2 regions of the Luteimonas sp. Soil_C_5 genome follow, and region 1 is predicted to be linked to the other one. Evidence: predicted binding sites of a transcription regulator. Region 1 holds the regulator's gene; the other holds the start of a gene.

The links. Region 1 encodes FliA, which starts transcription of late flagellar genes. Its sites were predicted from a motif close to TAAAGTTTNNCNNNCNNNGGCCGATAA; they were not measured.
Region 2: a site for FliA is predicted at 2,930-2,956, ahead of AC3A5K_RS12460 (GGDEF domain-containing protein). Genes of this name have one in related genera too.

Annotation. Positions count from the first base shown of each region.
Region 1 covers NZ_JBDGKA010000001.1:586,374-590,937, reverse strand. The annotation lists gene AC3A5K_RS02945 (chemotaxis protein CheA) at 1-1,036, opposite strand, end outside; gene AC3A5K_RS02940 (protein phosphatase CheZ) at 1,226-1,828, opposite strand; gene AC3A5K_RS02935 (chemotaxis response regulator CheY) at 1,825-2,217, opposite strand; gene AC3A5K_RS02930 (RNA polymerase sigma factor FliA) at 2,275-3,030, opposite strand; gene AC3A5K_RS02925 (P-loop NTPase) at 3,027-3,884, opposite strand; gene flhF (flagellar biosynthesis GTPase FlhF) at 3,871-4,564, opposite strand, start outside.
Region 2 covers NZ_JBDGKA010000004.1:135,405-139,968, forward strand. The annotation lists gene grxD (Grx4 family monothiol glutaredoxin) at 497-1,426, shown strand; gene AC3A5K_RS12455 (isopenicillin N synthase family dioxygenase) at 1,560-2,588, shown strand; gene AC3A5K_RS12460 (GGDEF domain-containing protein) at 3,021-4,529, shown strand.

The sequences.
Region 1 (4,564 bases):
GGGCGAGCTTGGGAAAGCGCGAGAACACCTTGCCGACCGGCTGCATGCGCGTGCGCATGACGGCGCCCTGCAGACGCGCGGTGGCGTTGTCGAGCGTGGTGACCGCGCGGTCGAGATCCTCGTCGCGCAGCCGTGCGCGCAGGGTCTTCAGCCGGTTGCGCGCCAGCACGAGTTCGCCGACCAGGTCGACGATGACGTCGAGCCGCTTGGTGTCGACGCGCACGGTCTGTTCGCGTTCGGACGGCGCGGCGGATGTCTTCGGCGCTGCGGCGGGCGGTGCGGTGCGCGGCGCCGGTCGCGGAATGGCCGCCGGCGCGGGTGCCGCTGCAGCCGGCGCAGGTGTCTGCGTGCCCGGCGCGGCGCCGCCGTGCAACTGGTCGAGCAGGGCTTCGAATTCGTCGTCGTCGATCATGTCGGCGACGGGCTTGGCCGCGTTCCCTGCAGGCGCGGCCACGCCGGGCGCGGCGCCACCATGCAGCTGGTCGAGCAGGGCCTCGAACTCGTCGTCGTCGATCATCGCCGGCGCGGCAGTCGCCTGCGTGCCCGGCACCCCGTCACCATGCAACTGGTCGAGCAGGGCTTCGAATTCGTCGTCGGAAATCATGTCGTCGCCGGCAGCAGCGACCACGGGCGCGGCTGCACGCACCGGCGCCGCTGCAGGCGCATCGGCAGGCGCGAAGCCCGCGATCAGTTCGGCCGGCGCGCTCGGCACGGTGTCGTCGGTCTCGATCGCGTCGACCATCGCCTGCAGCCAGTCCAGCGACTGCTGCGCGGCGTCGAAATGGCGCGGCAGCAGCGCGGTCTGGCCGGCACGCACCATGCCCAGGGTTTCCTCGGCCGCGTGGCACAGCTCGACCAGCGGCGTCGCGCCGAGGAAGCCGGCGCCGCCCTTGAGCGTGTGGAATGCGCGGAAGACCGCGTTGAGACGCTCGCGGTCGTCGGGCGTCTGTTCCAGACCGACCAGCTGGCCGCCGAGGTCGTCGAGCAGTTCGCGGGCTTCGAGGACGAAGTCGGCAACGATGTCGGGCGACTGCATCAGCGTCGACCCGCGCCGGTGGACCGGGCGATCGCAGCGCCGCCGGTGCACACGTCCGCCCGTCCGGCAGCACAGGCGTGCGCGCGCAGCGGCGTGATCAGGCGTTCGTGTTTCGACATCAGCATTCCCGTTCCTGCCGCGCGCGCGAGGGGACGCGGCGCGGTCTGTTCCAACCGCGTGGTGAGATCTTCAGAGCCCCAGATGCGACAGCAGATCGTCCGCGTCGCTCTGGCCGACCGTGTTGCGGTCGAGGCCGGAAACCGACGGTCCGTTGCCGCGCTGGTTGTCTTCCTTCGGCGGCAGACCGAGGGCACCGAAGCCCTCGTGCACGCCGCGGACGATGCCGGCGACGCGGCGGATGATCTGGCCGCCGAGGTCCTGGTGGCTCTGCGCCAGCGCCATCTCGCGCAGGTTCTCGCGCAGCGATTCGACGGTGGCGATCTGGGTCTCGTCGAGCGGACCTTCCTTGAGCCGGGCGACGAGCGCGCGGCTTTCGTCGATCAGGTCCAGCGTGCGGTGTGTGGCCTGTTCGGTCATCTCGACCACGTGGTCCAGACGCGCGCAGGCATCATCCAGACCGCTGCCTTCGGCGGGCGTGGGCGGCAGGGTGTCCAGCGCCTGCGACAGTTCGCGGGCGAGCCGGCCGAGGCCGGTGACCAGGGTGCGCGCGCGCGCATTGGCCAGCGCGTCGACCTGCCGGCGCCAGCCGTCCTCGTCGCCGCGCTCCAGCGCTTCCAGCGCGTCGTGCAGCAGGTTGGCCAGACGGGTGCGTTCGATGTCGGGCGTCGTCATGCCGCGGTCCCCAGGCGCTCGAAGATCTTGCCGAGCTTCTCTTCCAGGGTCTGCGCGGTGAACGGCTTGATGATGTAGCCGTTCACGCCGTTCTGCGCGGCCTCGATGATCTGCTCGCGCTTGGCTTCGGCGGTCACCATCAGCACCGGCAACGCGCGGAACCTGGGATCGGCGCGGATCTCGCGCAGCAGCTCGATGCCGGTCATGCCGGGCATGTTCCAGTCGGTCACCACCAGCTCCACCGCATCCTGGCGCAGCACGGCCAGCGCACTGTGGCCGTCTTCCGCCTCGACCGTGTTGTTGAAGCCCAGATCGGACAGCAGGTTCTTGACGATCCGGCGCATCGTCGAGAAATCGTCGACGATCAGGATGCGGATGTTCTTGTTCAAAACGTGTTCCTCGAAAAAAGCGTGCTGCGATACGGGGTGGGGCACGGGCCCCGGAGGTCAGTCGTCGGCACCGAAGCCGGTGTCCGCAAGTTCGAAAGCGGTGAGGCGGCCGCGCAGGCGGACCACGGCCTGGCCATGGATCTGGCAGACGCGCGATTCGCTGACGCCGAGCACCGCGCCGATCTCCTTCAGATTCAGTTCCTGCTCGTAGTACAGCGACAGCACCAGCTGCTCGCGCTCGGGCAGGTGGCCGATCGCGCCCATCAGCTCGCGACCGAACTCGCCGCGCACCAGCGCTTCCTGCGGCGTCGGGCCGCCGCGACGGTTGACCGGCTCGACCTCGCCGTGGTCTTCGATGTGCGAATCCAGACTCAGCACCTGGCCGCGCGCGGCGTCTTCCAGCAGGCGCTGGTATTCGCCCAGCGGCAGGTCGAGTTTCGCTGCGACCTCGTGCGCGCTGGCGGCGCGGCCGGTGCTCTGTTCGATCTCGCGGATCGCGGCAGCGGCTTCGCGGGCGCGCCGGTGCACGGAGCGCGGCACCCAGTCGCCACGGCGGATCTCGTCGATCATCGAGCCGCGGATGCGGATCGAGGCATAGGTCTCGAACGACGCGCCCTGTTCGGCGTCGTAGCTGCGCGAGGCCTCGAACAGGCCGATCATGCCGGCCTGCACCAGATCGTCGATCTCGACGCTGGCCGGCAGTCGCGCGGCCAGGTGATGGGCGATGCGGCGGACCAGTTCGGCGTGCTGGACCAGCGGATCGACCGTGGCCGTGCGTTGCACCGCCTGGTACTGGCGAGCGGCGAGGTTCATGCGGTCGCTCCCTGGCGCAGCATGCGCTCGACGAAGAACTCGACGTGGCCGCGCGGCGCGGTCGGCGCCTGCCAGCGCGAGATGCGACGGGCGATCTCGATCAGCGCACGCGCGGACGGACTGCCGGGATAGGCCAGCACCACGGCCTGCTGGCGCTGCACGGCCATGCGCAGCCAGTCGCACTGCGGCACCGCGCCGAGGTAGTTCAGCGACACGTCGCCGATGAAGCGCTCGCACACGCGCGAAAGCTTCTCGTGCAGATTGCGGCCTTCCTGCGGGCTGCGGACCATGTTGGCCACCACCTGCACGCGGTCCACGCCGCGCTCGCGCGCCAGCACCTTGATCAGTGCGTAGGCGTCGGTGATCGAGGCGGGTTCGTCGCAGACCACGACGATCGCGTCCTGTGCGGCCTGGCAGAAGGTCAGCACCGAATCGGTGATGCCGGCGGCGGTATCGACGACCAGCAGGTCGAGCTCACGCTGCAGGTCGTTGAAGACGTTGACCAGACCGGCATGTTCGGCCGGACGCAGTTCGGCCATGTGCCGGCGGCCGGACGCCGCCGGGACCACCAGCACGCCGCCGGGTCCTTCGATGATCACTTCGTCGAGCGAGCAGCGGCCGGCGACCAGGTCGGCCAGCGTGCGCTGCGGCGACAGGCCCAGCAGCACGTCCACATTGGCCAGGCCCAGGTCGGCGTCCAGCAGCAGCGTGCGCTGGCCCATGCCCGACAGCGCGACCGACAGGTTGGCCGAGACGTTGGTCTTGCCCACGCCGCCCTTGCCACCGGTGACGGCGAGGGTGCGGACAGGCTGGAATGGGGTGGCGGACATCGGCAGGCGCTCAGGCGACGGCATGGTCGTGATTCCGGAATGCGTGCTCCGGGACAATCGGCTTATCGGCATCGCGGCGGAGATCTTCAAGGCGGAGCACCAGATGGGCGGCATTGGCCCGGTGCAGGTCTTCGGGAATGCGCTGGCCGTCGGTCACCCAGGTCAGCGGCAGCTGGTGGTCGACCGCCACCGACAGGGCGCTGCCCAGGCGGCCGGTTTCGTCCAGCTTGGTCAGCACCACGCCCTGCGGGCGGGCGTTCTCGAACCGGCGCACCACTTCGTCCAGGTCCGCGAAATGGGTGTTGGCCGGCAGCACCAGCAAGGTGCGCACCTGGCGCGCGGCACGCAGCCAGTTGAGCTGGCCGGCGAGGGCGCGGTCGCGCTGGCTTAGGCCGGCGGTGTCGACCAGCACCAGGCGGTAGTCCTGCAGCTTCTGCAGCAGCTGGATCAGGCCGGTCTCGCTGTCGGCCTCGTGCACGGCGATGCCGAGCTGGCGGCCGTAGCTGTGCAGCTGTTCGCGGCCGCCGACGCGCGAGGTGTCGGTGGTGATCAGGGCAACGTCGCGCGGCTGGTGCTGGGCGGCGTACAGCGCGGCCAGCTTGGCGATGGTGGTGGTCTTGCCGGCGCCGGTGGGACCGACGAGGGCGATCACGCCGGCTTCGGCCAGCGGGTCGATCGGGCAGATCGGCAGGCGCTTGGACAGC
Region 2 (4,564 bases), on a different contig from region 1:
TTGGCGTTTCGCCTTTGATCTTGCGAGCCGTTCAGCGAGCCGAGCACCGCAGTCTGGCGCGGCCGAAGAGGCGCCCATGTCTGAGCGCAGCGAGTTTGGGCGCCGTGCCGCGTCAGGCGAGGCGCGCAGGGAACCGGCGCGGCTGTATCGCGCCGGCTCGCGCCCGGCGAGGGGACTTTTGGGTTCCTTTTTGGTCCATCAAAAAGGAACTCGCACGCGCAGCGGGCGAAAGCCCTGCCCCTGAAGAAAAAACTCCAAGGCCATCGCCGTCCTTCAAGGGCGACGGCCCCGCGCGGCCGTGCAACACAGCGTTCGCCCTCGACGCACAGACCCCATCCACCAGCCAAAAACACGGTCAATGAAGCGATTCCGCCAGCAAACGAGAAATCGCGCACTGCTCTAGGCCCAATCCCTCCCGAACCTCCGCCAACCCCCGAACCTTGCAACAGACCCCCCGCGTTACCATGTCCGTCTTCCCGCCCACCGGAACCCTGCCATGTCCCTCGATCCCGCCCTGCGCACCCGCATCGACACCCTGCTCCAGGGCAACCGCGCCGTGCTGTTCATGAAGGGCTCGCCGCTGGCCCCGCAGTGCGGCTTCTCGGCCAAGGCCGTCGCGGCCATGGAAGCCGTCGGCGTCGATTACCTGCACGTCAACGTGCTCGAAGACGGCGAGATCCGTGAAGGCATCAAGGCCTACGGCGACTGGCCGACGATCCCGCAGCTCTACGTCGACGGTGAACTCGTCGGCGGCAGCGACATCATCGAGCAGATGGTCGGCAGCGGCGAGCTGCACGGCGTGTTCGGCGTCGCCCCGCCCGACCGCACCCCGCCGTCGATCACGATCACGCCCGTCGCACGCGAGACGATCGCCAAGGCCGTCGCCGACGCCGGCGGCGACTACGTGCTGCAGGTCGACATCGACAAGAGTTTCCGCACCCGCCTGCAGTTGGCGCCGCGCAATCCGGGCGCGATCGTCGCCCAGGCCGACGGCATCGACGTGCAGTTCGATCTGGGCGCCGCGCGCCGCGCCGAGGGCATGACGATCGATTTCGCCGACGACATCCGCGGCCGTGGTCTGGTTATCGACAATCCGAACGCGCCGAAGCCCGTGCAGGACATCAGCCCGGCCGACGCCAACGATCGACTCGCCGCCGGCACGCTGACCCTCGTCGATGTACGCCCGCCGGACGAACGCGCCACCGCCAGCGTCGCGCGGCCGTTCGAGGTGCTCGACGGCGATGCCATCACCCGCCTGCAGCAGCTGCCCAAGGACACGCCGCTGGCGTTCCTGTGCCACCACGGCGGCCGCAGCCAGCAGGCGGCCGAGCATTTCCGCAACCAGGGCTTCACCCACGTCTACAACGTCGCTGGCGGCATCGACGCCTGGAGCGACAGCGTGGATGGCGGCGTCCCGAAGTACTGACGGCGCGCGCCGGACGGACGAAGAAAGGAGACCACCGGGTCTCCTTTTTTCATCGTCGCCACGCGCGCCAGCGCCATCCTGCGGTGTCCGCGCCACCCTGATTTTCAATGTGTCTGTCCCCGAGGATCGGACCATGTCCACCACCCAACGGCACCTGCCGCTGATCGACCTGTCGCAACTCGAAGCCGGCAGCCCTGGCGATCGCGCCGCCGCGCTGCAGACGCTGCGCCAGGGCGCACGCGAGGTCGGCTTCTTCTACGTCGGTCACCACGGCGTGCCGCCCGAGCTCGACGCCGCACTGCTGCAGCAGGCGCGGGCGCTGTTCGCGCTGCCCGACGCGGACAAGCAGGCCATCGCGATGGTCCATTCCCCACATTTCCGCGGCTACAACCAGGTCGGCGCCGAACTGACCCGCGGCAAGGCCGACTGGCGCGAACAGATCGACATCGGCGCCGAACGCGAGGCGGTGTTGCAGGCGCCCGGCGTGCCGGCGTGGACCCGCCTGCAGGGCCCCAACCAGTGGCCCGCGGCATTGCCGGAATTCCGCACGGTCGTGCTGGCCTGGCAGGACGCGGTCACCGGTGTGCTGCTCCGCCTGCTGCAGGCCTGTGCCGAAGCCCTCGGCCAGCCGCGCGACGTGTTCGCTCCGCTCTATCGCGACCACCCGTACCAGCTGATGAAACTGATCCGCTACCCCGGCCGCGAGCGGGTGGAGAACGACCAGGGCGTGGGCGCGCACAAGGACAGCGAGCTGCTGACGCTGATCCTGCAGGACGGCGTCGGCGGCCTGCAGATCGAACTCGACGATGGCCAGGTCATCGACGCCACCCCGCGACCCGGCACCTACATCGTCAACATCGGCGAGCTGCTGGAACTGGCATCGGACGGCTACCTCAAGGCGGCCGTGCATCGCGTCAGCAGTCCGCCCCCGGGTATCGAGCGTCTCTCCGCTGCGTTCTTCCTCGGCGCGCGCCTCGATGCGACGGTGCCCGCGCTGACGCTGCCGCCCGAGCTCGCCCGCGAAGCCAGCGGCTACACCCGCGACCCGCACAATCCGCTGTTCCACCAGGTCGGCCAGAACACGCTGAAAGGGCGCCTGCGCTCGCATCCCGACGTGGCCGCGCGGCATTACGCGGATCTGCAGTCACCATCCGAACCCTGATCCAACGACGAGCAGGCGCGGCCAGCGACCCTGGACGCACCTGCGCGTTCCGCCGACGTCCGCTCGCCATCGCGAGCACGACCTTCAAGTGCGCCGACAGGGACGCGCTCACCCGTCTGCAGCGGTGCCGCAGGGGCCGGACCGGCGGCTCTGTGTCGCTCCAGCTGTCGACCGGGCATTGCCGCAGCCAGGGTCCACGCACGCCCACAGCATCGCCAACGGCTTCGATGGCAGGAACCACAGGGTGTCGAAGTGCCGAGTGCGGCGCCACAATGCGGTCACCTGTCCCGGATGAGGCGTCGGATTGCCCGTTCCGTGTCGGCCGCCATACGCCAGCGCACTCAAGTGGCGCGCGGATCGGCCGATAGCCGGTGACCGAATCCGGGAGATACGCGCATCCCTGCGCGCCATCGCCTTCACGCCGTGAGCGCCATGCCCAAGCCGACCGACGCCGACGTCACCGCCGACCACGCCCCGCGTGGCCGTGCGCGTGGTGCCGGCAGTGCGATCGGCGCCGAGGCGCTGCTGACGCTGTTCGCGGGTGTCGACGAGCCGCAGCGCCTGCTGGTCGCGTTCGCCGACGGCATGGCCGGCCTGCACGACGAACTGGGCGATCTGGGCCGGTATCTGCAGGCGGCCGCCACCTCCGGCGACTGGCTGGCCTATGGCCGCGCGATGCGCCAGCTGATCGACAAGTACGTGCGCCACGTCGAGCTGGACACTCCGTCCCCGGCCGGCGCGGACACCGAGCGCCTGCGCGATCTGTTGCGCCACACCCTGGGCGCGGCGCTGGCGGCGCTGCTGCGCAACGAGCCGGCCTTGTCGGACGAGGCCTTCGCGCTCGCGACCGGTTTCCGCAACTGGACGCCGGGCCAGGACCTGTCGGGGCTGGGGCGGCGGCTGACCGACCTGTGCCATCGGGTCGGCGTGCACACCCAGGACACCGAAGAACAGATCTCGCTGCTGATCGGCCTGTTCGACCTGCTGCTGGAGAACGTGGGCGAGCTGCTGGAAGACAAGAGCTGGCTGCACGGCCAGGTCACCCAGATCCGCGCCCTGCTGGCCGGTCCGATGGACAAGACGACGGTCGAGGAGGCGCGCGCCAGCCTGCGCCAGGTGCTGTACCGGCAGACCCTGCTCAAGCAGGGCATCGACGAATCGCGCACCGCGATGCGCTCGATGATGGGCACCTTCGTCGAACGCCTCGACGGCATGGCCGCGCACACCGGCGAATTCCAGGACCGTCTGGCCGGCCACGCGAGCCGGATCCGCGAGTCGCGCAGCATCGCCGAGTTCAACGGCGTGCTGGATGCGGTGCTGGACGACACCGGCCGCATCCAGGCGCGCGCGATCCGCGCCCGCGACGATCTGGTGGCCGCGCGCCGCGAGCTGGAGGAAAGCGAGCGGCGCATCCACCAGCTGGAACAGAAACTCAGCGATGCCTCGGGCCTGGCGCGCGAGGACGAGCTGACCGGCTGCCTCAACCGCCGCGGTTTCGACGAGGCCTTCGAGCGCGAGGCGGCACGCGCGCGCGAAGACCGGCCGCTGTGCATGGCGCTGGCTGACCTCGACGATTTCCGCCGCCTCAATGCGGTGCACGGCCATCTGGGCGGCGACGCGGCGCTGCGCCATTTCGCCGACGTGGCCCGCCTGACCCTGCGCGACAGCGACGTCGTCGGCCGTTTCGGCGGCGAGGAGTTCGTGATCCTGATGCCGGCGACGACGCTGCCGCATGCGCTGGCCGCATTTGCCCGCCTGCGCACGGTGCTGACCCACCGCCCGGTGCTGCACGAGGATGCGCGCATCTCGATGACCTTCAGCGCCGGCATTGCGATGCAGCGGCCGCGCGAGACCTTCGAATCCCTGCTCAAGCGCGCGGACCTGGCGATGTACGGCGCCAAGCGCGAGGGCAAGGACCGGAGCATGGCCGCGCCGGGCTGATCCCGCCGCCGCACGCGGCCTGCGCCGCCGGCACG